Regions from separate parts of the Veillonella faecalis genome, predicted to be linked through region 1. Evidence: riboswitches for the same ligand, from Rfam matches in the RefSeq annotation. Region 1 holds a riboswitch; the other holds the start of a gene.
The links. Region 1 has a riboswitch for cobalamin ahead of nikB (nickel ABC transporter permease). Riboswitches for the same ligand answer to the same signal wherever they lie in the genome.

Region 1 (7,371 bases):
GTACCTTTTAACAATACATCAGCATAGTTTTTACGGTCTGTTGCGGAAATAACTGCAGCACGTACTTTGTCATCACCAAGAACACCTTTTTGGTTGATACGAGCCAATACTACGCGAAGAGATGCGATTTCATCAACCTTGAACTTATCGTTATTTTGGAATAAGCCCATTTCACCAGCACCGATGTTAACCGCCATATCTACGTCACCAGATTGCAAGCTCATAGCACGCGTATTAGGATCGTCGATGGAAGGAATTTCTACAGTTTTAAATGGTACTGTACCATCCCAATAGTTTTCGTTAGCAGCCATCTCAGCACGATCTTTTGTGAAAGATTTAACTACGTATGGACCTGTACCGATAGGACCTTCCTTGGCAAAGTTACGGCCATCTTTTTCAGATTGAACGTCAACGATTAGGAACAACGGATCCGCTAAAAGGCCAGGCATATTAGGATATTCTTTTGTTGTATGAATAACTAATTGTTGACCATTAGCTTCCATAGAGTCATATTCGAAAAATGTTTTTGCACGATTGGATTTTTCAAAAGCCCGTTCGATAGATGCTTTAACTGCTGCAGCATCAACTTTTTTACCATTAGAGAATTTCACCTTATCATTGATTGTGAAAGTCCACGTTTTATGGTCTGGGGATACTTCCCATTTAGATGCAATCCATGGTTGAGGTTTCATGTGTTCGTCAAACTTAGCCAATGTTTCGCCTACACCATAGCGCATAACAACCCATGCGAAGAAGTTTTCTGTAGGTTCTAATGTGGATGCGAAGTTAGTTACACCAACTTTTAAAACATCCTTATTAGCAGCACCATTATTATCAGAGCCGCAACCAGCGATGAAGGAACCCATCACTACAATGCTAAGACCTGCTAAGAGGGCTTTTTTCCAAGATTTTTTCATGTAAAATCTCCTTGTTCCATTACATATAAACATAAAACATACACATCATGACCACTACAATCTACAATAGTCATAATGGAAAAACCTTATTACCGCCTATTTATATAACAACTTTCACAACACAACCTATAAATAAGCATCACACATAACTAACCTTGGTTCTTAGGATCCACTACGTCCCGTAAGGAATCAGACCAAAGGTTAAAGATAGCAACTACGATAAGGATGGACATACCAGGGAATGCCATCAGCCATGGACTGGTTTGTAAATATTGACGACCTTCGTTAAGCATAAGGCCCCATTCTGGTGTTGGTGGTTGAGCACCAAATCCAAGGAAGGAAAGACCAGCAACCTCAATCATAATAGCCCCAATATCTAGTGCACCTGTTGTAACAACAAGAGGAAGGATATTGGGAATGATATGACGTCTTAGAATAGTCGTTGTAGAGGCCCCCATCATGACAGCCGCCGTTACATACTCTTCACCGCGAACTTTCAACGTCATAGACCGTACAAGACGAGCATATTTTGCCCAACCAACTACAGATAGCGCTATAATCGTATTCACAATGCTACCACCCAAAATACCAGCAATGGCAATGGCTAATACTACACCCGGGAAGGATAGCATAATGTCCGCAAGACGCATGAGGACCATTTCGATTTTCCCGCCGAAATAACCAGCTACAGCACCGATAATAGTACCAATGCTTACCATGATAACAACGATACTGACACCCATAAACAAGGATAACTGTGTACCATAAATGATGCGAGACAATACATCACGACCAAGCTTATCTGTACCAAACCAATGTTGACTACTTGGCGCTTGTAATGCTTGACTCAGATTTGAGCTAAAAGCATCACCCGGAGCAAGCCATGGTGCAAATATAGCTATGAGAACTACCACAATCATCAAGGCGCTATAGAAAGAGAACAATTTATGTTTTTGAATAAATTCTGCCATTATGCTCTCTCCCTTTTTAATCTAGGGTCTAACAAGATATATGACGCATCAACTAATGCATTAATACACATATATGCTAAGGCAACCCACAACACAAAACCTTCGATCAATGGATAGTCGCGCATGGTAATGGCATATACTGCCATATTCCCAAGGCCAGGCCAGGAGAATACCATTTCAATAACTGCAACACCGCCTAATAACCAACCGATAACAACGCCCAGTATAGTGATAAGTGGTAATACTGCATTAGGCAAAATATGACCGAATAAAATTTTCATCTCACTCACACCACGAGCACGTGCGCCGATAACATAATCCTTTTGCATTTCTTCAAGAATAACGAGACGAACTTGGCGCATGTACTTGGACCCGACTACAACAGCTAATGTAACGGCTGGTAGAATTACACCGATAGGAGTTACACGAGAAGATGCAATAGGAACAAGTCCTAATTTAAGGCCAAAGATATAAATCAGTACAAGGCCTAACCAGAATGATGGCATAGACACGCCTACAAAGGAAGCAACGCGCAACAGATAGTCGATCCATTTGTTTCGATTTAAGGCGCTTATAATCCCTGCCGGCAATGCATAGAGCAATGTAAATACTAATGCTGTACCTGCTAGCATAACTGTCCCTGGCAAAGCCTCCAACATACGATCTACAACAGGCTTTTTAGCAGAGTAACTCATCCCTAAGTCACCTTGTGCAGCATTCACAACCCAGTTTGCATATTGCACTATAAACGGTTTATCTAACCCAAGCTGAGCTCGAGTTTCATCGATAAGCTCCTGAGATACAATTGTATCTGCCGTTTCTAGTAACATCGTTACTGGATCGCCTGGTGCTAAATAAGTGAGACAAAATGTTAAAAAAGTAATGCCAAACAGTGTAACAATGAATTGACCTAGCTGTTTAGCAAAGCGTTTGCCCATAGGCGCCTCCTCCTATACTCTCTAAATACTACAATAATCTAAATGAACAACTAATATGCTTATTTCTCCCGATATAGCAGAGGTGCATATAGGAAAACGACAAAAAAGGTTAGTCCACCTGACTAACCTAAATTAAGTATAGTATGTACAATACCATACATTTAGAGCAGGCTTTCTGACTCATGATTCATCGCAATATTTCGGCCTTCCCAGTTTCCCAGTGACCCTATAATGAAACCTTGCTCCTCATTACAGCTATTTGCATAGTATGGGATTTACACCCATTTTCCTCTTTTACGCTCGGTAATACCGACACTCATTAGTTTATTCATTTTTATCGATTATAAATATACTATATTAATAATATGTTTACAATACATATACCCCTTAGGGGTATTGTTATATTTAGTAAAATCAATATAATTTTTATACTAATAAAAATTATCGATTACTGAACAAGTCTCTATTTATGTATAAACCCATACAAATCACTTTATATATATGATTTTTTCCGTATTAACTGTATCCAACTGTATATATATTAATTATTATTATAATGGTAATTTTCTCATGAATTTTTTTTATACATACCGAAAAAACTCTTAATCACTTTAGCAACTATCAATTATTTATAATTAATAAAATCATAATTAATAAGTCTGATTAATATACCAAAAAGAGGCTGTTACTAAGTAACAACCTCTTATAAGACGAGAGTTATTTAATTAATCGATACTTTGTTGTAAGCGGTGCGCTTTGCGTGTAGCCCACGCTTTACGCAAAACATAGATCACAAGACCAATGCTTACTGCCACGGCACTACCAACCATAGCATCAAAGCCACATGCGTAAATAGCATATAAGCAGTAGATAACGCCAGCACCAAATACGTAGTTAAAGCGTTTAATGCGGCTTTCAGCTACGCCAGCCATACGCATCATTGTAGGTACTGCTAAGATGCACAATACATATGGTACTACGTTAGTTACAACCGCCAAGTTTACCAATACTTCAAATTGCTCACGCAAAGAATCACTTGCAGTGAACAATGTAAGTAATGTTTCAACAGCGAGTAGAATGAATACGCCACGAACAGGAGCATCATTACTATTTACACGAGCGAATACTTTAGGGAAGTAACCATGTTCCGCTGCGCTTTTAAATACGCGAGACAATGTGAATTGCCAGCAAAGTAAAGCGCCAAAGCAAGAAATAACCATTGCAGCCATCACGATGTTTGCAATTGTATCATTGAACATGTATACGAATGTCAAACCAAATGGTGCATTAGAATTTAACAAGTCGATGTTAGGCACGATACCGGCCATAACATTTGTGGACAAGATGTAAACCACTGCCACTGCTAATGTACCTGCCACAGTTGCGATAGGTACGTTTTTCTTTGGATTCTCAACAGCATCAGCATTAGCCGCTGCGGACTCAAATCCTAGGAAGCCCCACAAAGTGAGGGAAATGGATTGTTTTACTGCATCGTAAAACGGAAGATCATTTGGGTTCCAAGCCGCCCAATAGATAGACGGGTCAAACCAATACCAGCCGATTGTACCAATTAATAAAACCGGCACAATAGAGCCCCAAATAGTCATGTTGCTGAGTCGACCTGTGAAGCGATTACCACGGAAGTTCAAAATCGCTGCAAACCACAAAAGCACAATTGTTACTTGGCTTGTTTGTGTTGCATTGAGGTCAACACCAAAGAAAGCTGCGCCATAACCTACGGCAGATACCGCGATGGCGATATTAGCAATGATGAGAGATATGCTGTAAGCATAGCTCGCCATAAAATGTCCAGTTTTACCGAAGCGGTGTTCTGCATAACCGCCCATGCCCCCCTTAATCTGGGAGAACATACCCGCTTGAGCAAAAATATACGCTAACAAAAGCGCACCCACAGCTGTTACGAGCCAAGATAAAACTGAAATAGTACCAACTTGAGCCAAATTAGTTGGTAACATAATGATTCCAGCTCCTAGCATATTGGCTGCTACCATTGTGGTTAGCTGGAATACAGACATTTTTTTAGCGGTGGTTTTCATGTATCAATCCCCTTTCAAAAGGTGAATTTTTTCTCGTCCATAATTCACTTAAATATAATATACCGCTAAGTAAATTCAGTTCGTGCTGTGATGGGCTTGAATGTGAATTTACCGTTGTTATTCTTATTACGAATTAAATAATAACACCTATGAACTCAAAATGAAAGTACTTTATTGGCGGACAAGCCATATTACACGAATTGAATAAATCATAGTTAATTTATCATCTAAAACGAACAGAACTCATTTTAACAATGACAGAGTATATTTTTACCCCATTTTATTCTGTGTATATATGTGATTTTTACTATCTATCATGGTTATGGTGTCGTAGTACAAGACTATTGTTTTCGCACAGTCCACTGTACGCGTACATAAATTTACACTATTTTAATAGTAATTTATCAATTAGAATGACTCTTTTTCTAGGTATCATCTATCATATAAATAAAAAATCGATATACACATAAGCTTAAAGGTTAATATAAAGCGCTTTACCATAAGACTTATATGTATATCGATCTTAAAATTTTAATATCACAAGTAACTGTTACTCTGAATGTTACTCTTGTACAGGATGTGGCCCTAAATCAAAATATTAGGCTTACTAAAGCAGCTATGCTTGCACAGATTCAACAATTGCTTTCCACTGAGCAATTTGTTTTTCTTCTCCGGCGATAACAGCTTTACCATTGTTCCGTTGTCTTTCCACACATTCTGGAGCAGTACCAGAATAGTTATTACGACCAGCTATGCAAGCTTCGATGGAAATGGCATCAAGGATATCTGCATCAAAATGATCGGATATAGCTTTAAAATCCTCAACAGATAAATCAAGCAATACGCAACCTTTTTCAATGCAATGATGTACAGCATTACCTACGATTTCATGAGCTTCACGGAATGGAACGCCTTTTTTCGCAAGGTAATCGGCCATATCTGTAGCATTAGAGAAGTCATCATCGAGGACTGCTTTCATATGCGCCCCATTGACCTTCATACCACGGACCATCGCCGTATTAATGGACAATGCAAAGTGTACTGTATCGATAGCATCAAAAATGCCCTCTTTATCCTCTTGCATATCTTTATTATATGTAAGTGGCAAGCCTTTTAATGTAGTTAATAAACCTAACAAGTGGCCATAGGTACGACCTGTTTTACCACGAACAAGTTCACATACGTCAGGATTTTTCTTTTGTGGCATAATGCTAGAGCCTGTGCAGTGAGCATCATCAAGTTCAATAAAATTAAACTCATTGGTAGACCACAAAATCAATTCTTCGCTAAGACGGCTCAAATGCATCATCACAAGAGATGCAAAGGACAAGAATTCAACCACATAGTCACGGTCGGATACGGCATCCATACTATTTTCGTAAATACGAGAGAAGCCTAACAGTTTTTGTGTATAGGTTTGGTCAATACCATATGTAGAACCTGCTAAGGCCCCTGCACCAAGTGGCATGATGTCTGCGTGTTTAAAGACCATCAACAAACGATCAAAGTCGCGTTCTAGCATAGAGAAGTATGCCATCATATGATGACCGAACAATACAGGTTGAGCCCGTTGTAAATGCGTATAGCCAGGCATGATAACATCGCTGTATTTTTCAGCCGTTTCAATGAGGGCTTTTTGCATATCTACGATGAGCTCGCCCATTTCTACTACGGCTTTACGCACGTACATATGTAAATCTACTGCACATTGGTCATTACGGCTACGACCTGTATGTAAACGACCACCTGCTTCGCCAATATCATCGGTTAAGCGCTTTTCAATATTCATATGAATATCTTCAAGAGCCACGGAGAATGGGAACTCACCTTTATAGATTTGGTCTTTAATCTTTGTTAAGCCCTCAACAATAGCATCCCGATCTGCGTCGGAGATAATATTTTGTTTTGCTAGCATAGTCGCATGTGCTTTACTGCCTGCAATATCTTCGGCGTACATCCGCGCATCAAAAGCGATAGAGGATGTAAAATCCTCTACCGCTTTATCAGTGCCTTTTGTGAAACGCCCGCCCCACAATTTAGCCATTATTTACCTGCCTTTTCTTTCATTAATGCATTAATTTTAAGAGGTAAACCGAACAAGTTGATGAAACCAGCCGCATCAGCTTGGTTGTATACATCATCTTCTTCGAATGTTACGAAATCTTCGCTGTACAAGGAGTATGGAGAAGTTGCACCAGCAGAGATAATGTTGCCTTTGTACAATTTAAGTTTTACTTCACCAGTTACAGTTTTTTGAGTTTCATCAACGAATGCTTGCAAAGCGTTCATCAATGGTGCGAACCACATGCCATCGTATACAAGTTCAGCGTATTTGTTAGCAATGAGTTCTTTGTAGTGGTATGTAGCTCTGTCGAGGCAGAGGTATTCAAGTTCTCTGTGAGCATACATGATAATGGATCCACCTGGGTTTTCATAAACGCCACGGGATTTCATGCCTACTAATCTATTTTCAACAATATCTACAACG
Region 2 (7,371 bases), 280 kb from region 1:
CAATCAAGAGCTACAAGCTATTGGTGATTTAGCGAATGGTATTTCTAATCCTAAGTATGACTCTGTTAAGACCTCTGTAAACTCTACGATTGGTGCAATCCGTACCTATATGGGATCTAAACAAGATAACGATTATAAACATATGGTTGAGGCCTATAACCGTTATATTTCCAATATGAATACGACCAATATGAATGAATTGGATCAATAAGCAAGCTAGAAGAATAGTGTGATAAATTAATAGGCATATATAAGATATAAAAAGAAAGCTGTATCGAATGAGGATATCATTTGATACAGCTTTTATGTGTTTATAGGTTAGATATAGTTGCTAAAATCTCTTGTGAGATTGCATGCAGATGGCATACGCTCTCTTGTACTTAACTACATTTTTCTAATGGTTGTAATTTGATTTGATAATGAGAACAACACTAAGGCTATCCAGATACAACCAAAGGCGATCATTTGTGGTGTGCCAAAGCTTTCACCAAAGTAGAAGATAGCTATCAATAAAGCAATAGTTGGAGATACATATTGAAGGAAGCCTAGTAGGTTGAGCGGCAATAGTTGGGCCCCATAGGAGAATAGCACTAATGGAACCGATGTTGTTAGACCGCAGGCTATGAGTAGCATGGACGTATACCAATCTGTGCCGAAATAGGACCACACTGTATTATCGACCATGGTCGTATAGAGTAAGGCTAGTGGTGTTAATAGCCAAGCCTCAAAGGCGATGCTCGTAAAGGGAGAGATGAGCAGCTTTTTTTTAACGACCCCATAGAGACCAAAGGAAACGGCGAGGATCATCGACACTAACGGCAAGGATCCCACTTGATAGGTGAGCAAGGCGATACCGATGGTAGCGATGAGGACGCTTAGCTTTTTCGGTACAGATAGAACCTCTTTAAATAGGATGACACCTAACACTACATTAAAGAGTGGGTTGATGTAATAGCCAAGGCTCGTGTCCATAACTTGGTTGTTGGCGATGGCCCAAATGTAGGTAAACCAATTTACGCTGATGATGACTGATGCTACCAACAGTAGTAATAGTTGTGAGCGCTGTTCTTTTAGTAATTGAAAGTCTTTTTTGAACTGTTTAAAATGTAGGCCAAATACGACGATGGCCATGCAAATGCCTGACCAGATAATGCGCTGCGCCAGTATATTATACGGTGAAACATGGTTTAATAATGCCCAATAGAGAGGGAGTAAGCCCCAGATGATATAGCAACTAAGGGCTGTCATTAGACCTTTTTTACTTGTGTGCTCCATAATGCCTCCTTGTGATTGTATTCATTATATCACGCATTGTGCTTGCATTTGTGCGTAGGCTTAGATTTTATGATGATTTGTACTCGATTTATAACTCGATTTGCAGACAATGAATACGTATATTTGTTAGCGATGAATACGTATATTTGATTGTGATGAGTACGTATATTTGATTGTGATGAGTTTTTATCATTTTAAATATGCATTAGTTATAACCTAAAATTTGATACTTATGATTAACTGTTATGTTCATTGACTTTGTGCATAATCTTACACTATATTGGACTTAGAACAACGAATATAGAGAATAGGTGTCACAAGACTTAATAGAGAAATCGGTACAAGCCGATGCGGTCCCGCCACTGTAAGGACGAGCCTGCTTTCAAAAATGTCACTGGAGAAATCTGGGAAGGCGAAAGCGAGGTGATGAGCCCGAGCCAGGAGAACTGCCTATTTGATAATCACCGTTATGTACCTACGAGCGATAGGAAGGGGATTGGGGTATGCTGGTTTCAGTGTTTTTTGGTGTACCTTTCAATAAGAAACCTTTACGTGTCACTTTTGGGTGGCACGTTTTTTGTTGCCCTTGAAAGTGGCTGTTAAGCATATATATCAGGCTTCATAGTTAATGAATTGATGAACACATATTTGAGGTTGATGTGATCTAAATATAGGAAAGCTCGTGTGATGTATATGTATAACAATTCGCAGGTACGGTGCGCTGTTTCTCGGTATGGTTTCGAGTTGAAAAGGAGGCACATATATGTCTGACAAAAAGACTTCAAAGGATGCTGAACGCGATCTATTAGCTCCTGTATCCTTTGATGAATTTGAGAAACCTACGTATGAACAATGGCAGGCTGAAGTTGAAAAGGCGTTAAAAGGTGGCGACTTCCACAAGAAGATGTTCACGAAAACCTATGAAGGTATTACGTTGCAGCCGATCTACACACCTGCATTGCATGCAGAAGCAATTCCGAAGGGCGTATACCCTGGGGCAGGTGAGTTCCTACGTGGCACTAAGGCAAGTGGTTATATTAAAGACTCTTGGGGTGTATCCCAATATGTAGATGACTCTTTGCCTAAAGATGCTAATCATGCAAGTTTATACGAGATTGTAAAAGGTGGCACCATTCACAACATCCGCCTAGATGAAGCAACACGTCATGATCAAGATGTGCAAGTAGGCGCATCCGTTGGCGTTGGTGGTACATCTGTATCCACTATGGATGACTGCAAACAATTGATTGACCGCTTCAATTTGAAGGAAAATCCTTTGTACATTGAAACAGGTGCTTCTGCAGCCATCTTGCTTGGCATGTTAGCGGCTACTGTGAAAGGCGCTAAAAAACAAACATCTGATTTGAAAGGTCTCGTTGGTGCAGACCCTATCGGTGTTTGGGTGAAAGATGGTGCTTTGCACATTTCCTTAGATACAGCCTTTGATGAAATGGCACATACTGTTGTGTGGGCTAAAGAACAAGCTCCAGAGCTTAAAACAGTACTCGTATCTGGCGATGTATACGCTAATGGCGGCGCTAACGATGTACAAGAGGTTGCCTATGCATTGGCAACAGCTGTATGCTACGTGCGTCAATTAGCACAACGCAATATCGATATTCACACCATCGCGAAGAGCATGATGTTCACATTCTCCTTAGGTGCTAACTTCTTTATGGAAATTGCTAAATTACGTGCGTTGCGCGTACTTTGGGCTCGCATTATGGAAGCATTCGGGGCCGAAGAAGCAGACCGCGCCGTTCATGTACACGGAAGAACATCTGCTTTCACAAAAACTGTATACGATCCATATGTAAACTTGTTGCGCAATACGACACAAGCATTCTCTGGCGTTGTAGGCGGTTTGAACAGCCTTGAAGTATCTCCATTTGACCAACCAATTCGCAAAGCCGACGATTTCTCTCGCCGTATTGCCCGCAACATCCAAGTTATGTTGCAAACTGAATTCGAGTTGCGTCAACCTGTGGACCCTGTAGGTGGTTCTTGGTACGTGGAAACATTGGCTGCTGAACTCTGTGAAAAAATTTGGGCTGAGTTCCAAACAATCGAAGCTAAAGGTGGCATTATTGCAGCGTTGAAAGAAGGCTATCCTCAAGCTCAAGTGAAAGCCATCCTCGAAGAACGCTTCAAGAACCTTGCATTCCGTAAGGACGTCGCAGTTGGTAATAACATGTATGCGAACATGACGGAAGAATTGCTTGATCCTAAACCAGAAAATCAAGAAACATTGCGTCAAAAACGAGCTGCCCAAATCGATGAGTACTTGGCAGGTGCAGAGGCTGATGCAGTTGTGAAAGCACAGGCTACTCTAGAAGCAAGTACAACAGAACCAGGTGCATTGATTGGCCTCATCGAGCTTGGAGCATTACAAAAATTGACAATCCGTCAAATCCGTAAGGCTTTAGATGCAGGCGATATTGCTTCTGAAACAATCGAACCAATTACAGCACATCGCTGGACTGAACAATTCGAGGCACTTCGCATGCGCACGGAAGCGTATAAACAACGTACGAAAGATAATGTGAAGGTATTCTTGGCTAATATGGGCCCAATCCCTCAACATAAACCTCGTGCGGACTTCTCCACAGGCTTCTTCGAAGTAGGTGCTTTTGAAGTTATTAAAAACGATGGTCATGAAACAACGTCTGATGCGGCGAAGGCTGCTCGTGAAAGTGGTGCCGATGTTGTGGTTATCTGTTCCACAGATGATACATATCCAGAATTAGTACCACCACTCGCTAAAGAGTTGAAAGAAACTATGCCGAATGTAACAGTTATTTTGGCAGGGGCGCCTCCTAAGGACCTTGAGCCTGTATACCGTGAAGCTGGCGTAGACGACTTCATTTCCGTTCGTGCAAATTGCTACGAAATCTTACATACGTTACAAGATAAGAAAGGGATGTGAGCTCATGTTTAAAAATCCAGACTTCTCCTCTCTTGGCTTGGGATCTCAGTCGCCGACATCTCGCGATGCATGGCTTGCTGAACTTCAAAAAGAAACAGGAAAAAGCTTTGAAGATTTATATAATACGACAATGGAGCAAATCCAACTAAAACCTCTCTACACAGAGATGGATTATGAAGGAATGACACACCTTGACTACATGGCTGGTGTACCTCCATTCTTGCGTGGACCTTATTCCACAATGTACGTAACTCGTCCTTGGACAGTACGTCAGTATGCTGGTTTCTCCACAGCCGAAGAATCCAATGCGTTCTACCGTCGTAACTTGGCAGCAGGCCAAAAAGGTTTGTCTATCGCCTTTGACCTTGCCACACACCGTGGTTACGACTCCGACCATCCTCGCGTAGTAGGTGACGTTGGTAAAGCTGGTGTTGCGGTAGACTCCATCCTCGATATGGAAATTCTATTCTCCGGTATTCCTCTCGACCAAATGTCCGTATCCATGACAATGAACGGCGCCGTATTGCCTGTTATGGCGTTCTACATCCTAGCTGGTGAAGAACAAGGTGTTGATAAAAAGGTTATGGCTGGTACGATTCAAAATGATATCTTGAAAGAATTCATGGTACGTAATACCTATATTTACCCTCCAGCTACGTCCATGCGCATCATCGGCGATATCTTTGCTTACACCTCTCAGTACATGCCTAAGTTCAACAGTATCTCCATTTCTGGCTACCATATGCAAGAAGCAGGCGCTACTGCAGATATCGAATTAGGTTACACATTGGCCGATGGTCTTGAATACATCCGTACCGGTGTAAATGCAGGCCTTCATGTAGATAAATTCGCTCCACGTTTGTCCTTCTTCTGGGCAATCGGTAAAAACTACTTCATGGAAGTAGCGAAAATGCGTGCAGCTCGTATGTTGTGGGCTAAGATTATCAAGAGCTTCGGTTCTGAAAATCCTAAATCCATGGCCCTTCGTACACATAGCCAAACATCTGGTTGGTCCTTAACGGAACAAGATCCGTTCAACAACGTAGCTCGTACATGTATGGAAGCGATGGGTGCCGCTTTAGGCCATACGCAATCCTTGCATACGAATGCGCTTGACGAAGCCATTGCATTGCCTACAGACTTCTCTGCACGTATTGCTCGTAATACGCAGCTTTACATTCAAGACGAAACTAAGGTATGTAAGGTTATCGACCCATGGGGCGGTTCCTACTATGTAGAAGCCTTGACTGATGAATTGATCCGTCGTGCTTGGGGCCATATCCAAGAAATCGAATCCCTTGGTGGTATGGCGAAAGCGATTGATACTGGTCTTCCTAAGATGCGTATCGAAGAAGCGGCAGCTCGTCGCCAAGCTCGTATCGACTCTGGCCGTGAAGCAATTATTGGTATCAATAAATATCGTCTAGATAAAGAAGATCCATTGGATATCCTCGACGTAGATAACACAGCTGTACGAGAAGCGCAAATCCGTCGTCTCGAACAATTGCGTGCTAACCGTGATGAAGATAAGGTTCAATCCTGCCTCGAAGCGATTACAAATGCTACAGAATCTGGGGAAGGCAACTTGCTTGCCCTTGCACTTGAAGCAGCTCGTGCTCGTGCATCCTTGGGTGAAATTTCCTTTGCTGTTGAAAAAGTTTGTGGCCGTCATAAAGCGGTTATCCGCTCTATTTCTGGCGTATATTCTAGTGAATATGAAGATGACGATGTCATCAAAGAAGTACGTCAAATGGCAGATGACTTCGAAGAACTCGAAGGTCGTCGCCCTCGTATCATGATTGCGAAGATGGGCCAAGACGGTCATGACCGCGGTGCCAAAGTTATCGCTACATCCTTCGCGGATATGGGCTTTGACGTGGATATCGGACCTTTGTTCCAAACTCCAGAAGAAACAGCGCAAGATGCGGTGGATAATGACGTTCACATCGTCGGATTCAGTTCCCTTGCGGCAGGTCACAAAACATTGTTACCTCAACTTGTGGAAGAACTCAAAAAACGCGGTCGTGGAGATATATTGGTTGCCATCGGTGGCGTAATCCCTGCTCAGGACTATGAATTCCTACGCGAACATGGCGCAGTGGCTATCTTTGGCCCTGGTACAGTCTTGCCAGTAGCGGCGAAAAAATTACTAGAAACATTGACTAGCCACGTTCAAGACGAAGACAATGACTGATAATAAACGGCCTACTCCGGATGTATTGCATACGACTCAGGATGCTACCTTCACCACTGGTGAAGGTAAGGCCCCTGAATTAGGTGTAAAGAATGCAAGCGCCGAGGGTAGTACCTATCGTCCCGATTGGGTGCCGGAAGATGCGAAAAAGGATGATACCTTCGCGTGTCATGTAATGAAAGGCGTCAAGGAAATGCATGACGGCCTCTTGTCTAGCTCCGCTCATCTGGCTCCGTCGGTACGTCCCGTACAGCGGCGAAAGAAGTTAACTGTCGCTGATTATGTACGCGGTATCGAGCAGGGGGACCGCGTTATACTTTCACGGGCTATCACATTAGTAGAAAGTAATAATAAGGACCATTTCAAACTAGCTCAACAAGTATTGCAAGCCGTATTGCCTCGTACGGGCAAGGCGTTGCGCATCGGTATTACTGGTGTGCCTGGGGCCGGTAAAAGTACATTTATTGAAGCCTTTGGCAACATGCTCATTGAAGCTGGTTACAAGGTTGCCGTACTCGCTGTAGACCCTACAAGCCAAGTCACAAAAGGCAGTATTTTGGGCGATAAAACGCGGATGGAAACGTTGACGAAACATCCTGAAGCCTATATTCGTCCGTCGCCGGCTGGCGGTACACTAGGCGGTGTGGCTCGTAAAAGTAGAGAAACGATGCTACTTTGCGAGGCTGCTGGGTACGATATTATTCTCGTCGAAACCGTAGGGGTTGGGCAAAGCGAAGTCACTGTGCGTTCCATGGTAGACTTCTTTATGCTCATCGTATTAACAGGTGCAGGCGATGAATTACAAGGCATCAAAAAAGGCGTTATGGAGCTGGCCGATGCTATTGTGGTCAACAAGGCTGATGGGGATAACCTCAAGCGCGCTCTCATCGCTCGTAGCGATTACGATCGGATGTTGCATTACATTCGTCCTGCTACGGAAAAATGGAAAACCCAAGCCTACACATGTTCAGCAGTT

Region 2: linked by a shared signal. The riboswitch ahead of MOQ65_RS04495 (methylmalonyl-CoA mutase family protein) and the one ahead of nikB (nickel ABC transporter permease) in region 1 are both predicted to bind cobalamin.

Annotation. Positions count from the first base shown of each region.
Region 1 covers NZ_JALBWL010000002.1:449,174-456,544, reverse strand. The annotation lists gene MOQ65_RS05825 (ABC transporter substrate-binding protein) at 1-917, opposite strand, end outside; gene nikC (nickel transporter permease) at 1,067-1,888, opposite strand; gene nikB (nickel ABC transporter permease) at 1,888-2,826, opposite strand; cobalamin riboswitch at 2,975-3,161, opposite strand; gene potE (putrescine-ornithine antiporter) at 3,552-4,883, opposite strand; gene argH (argininosuccinate lyase) at 5,500-6,927, opposite strand; gene MOQ65_RS05800 (argininosuccinate synthase) at 6,927-7,371, opposite strand, start outside.
Region 2 covers NZ_JALBWL010000002.1:170,837-178,207, forward strand. The annotation lists gene MOQ65_RS04485 (DUF3829 domain-containing protein) at 1-211, shown strand, start outside; gene rarD (EamA family transporter RarD) at 385-1,275, opposite strand; cobalamin riboswitch at 1,568-1,743, shown strand; gene MOQ65_RS04495 (methylmalonyl-CoA mutase family protein) at 2,039-4,201, shown strand; gene scpA (methylmalonyl-CoA mutase) at 4,206-6,395, shown strand; gene meaB (methylmalonyl Co-A mutase-associated GTPase MeaB) at 6,388-7,371, shown strand, end outside.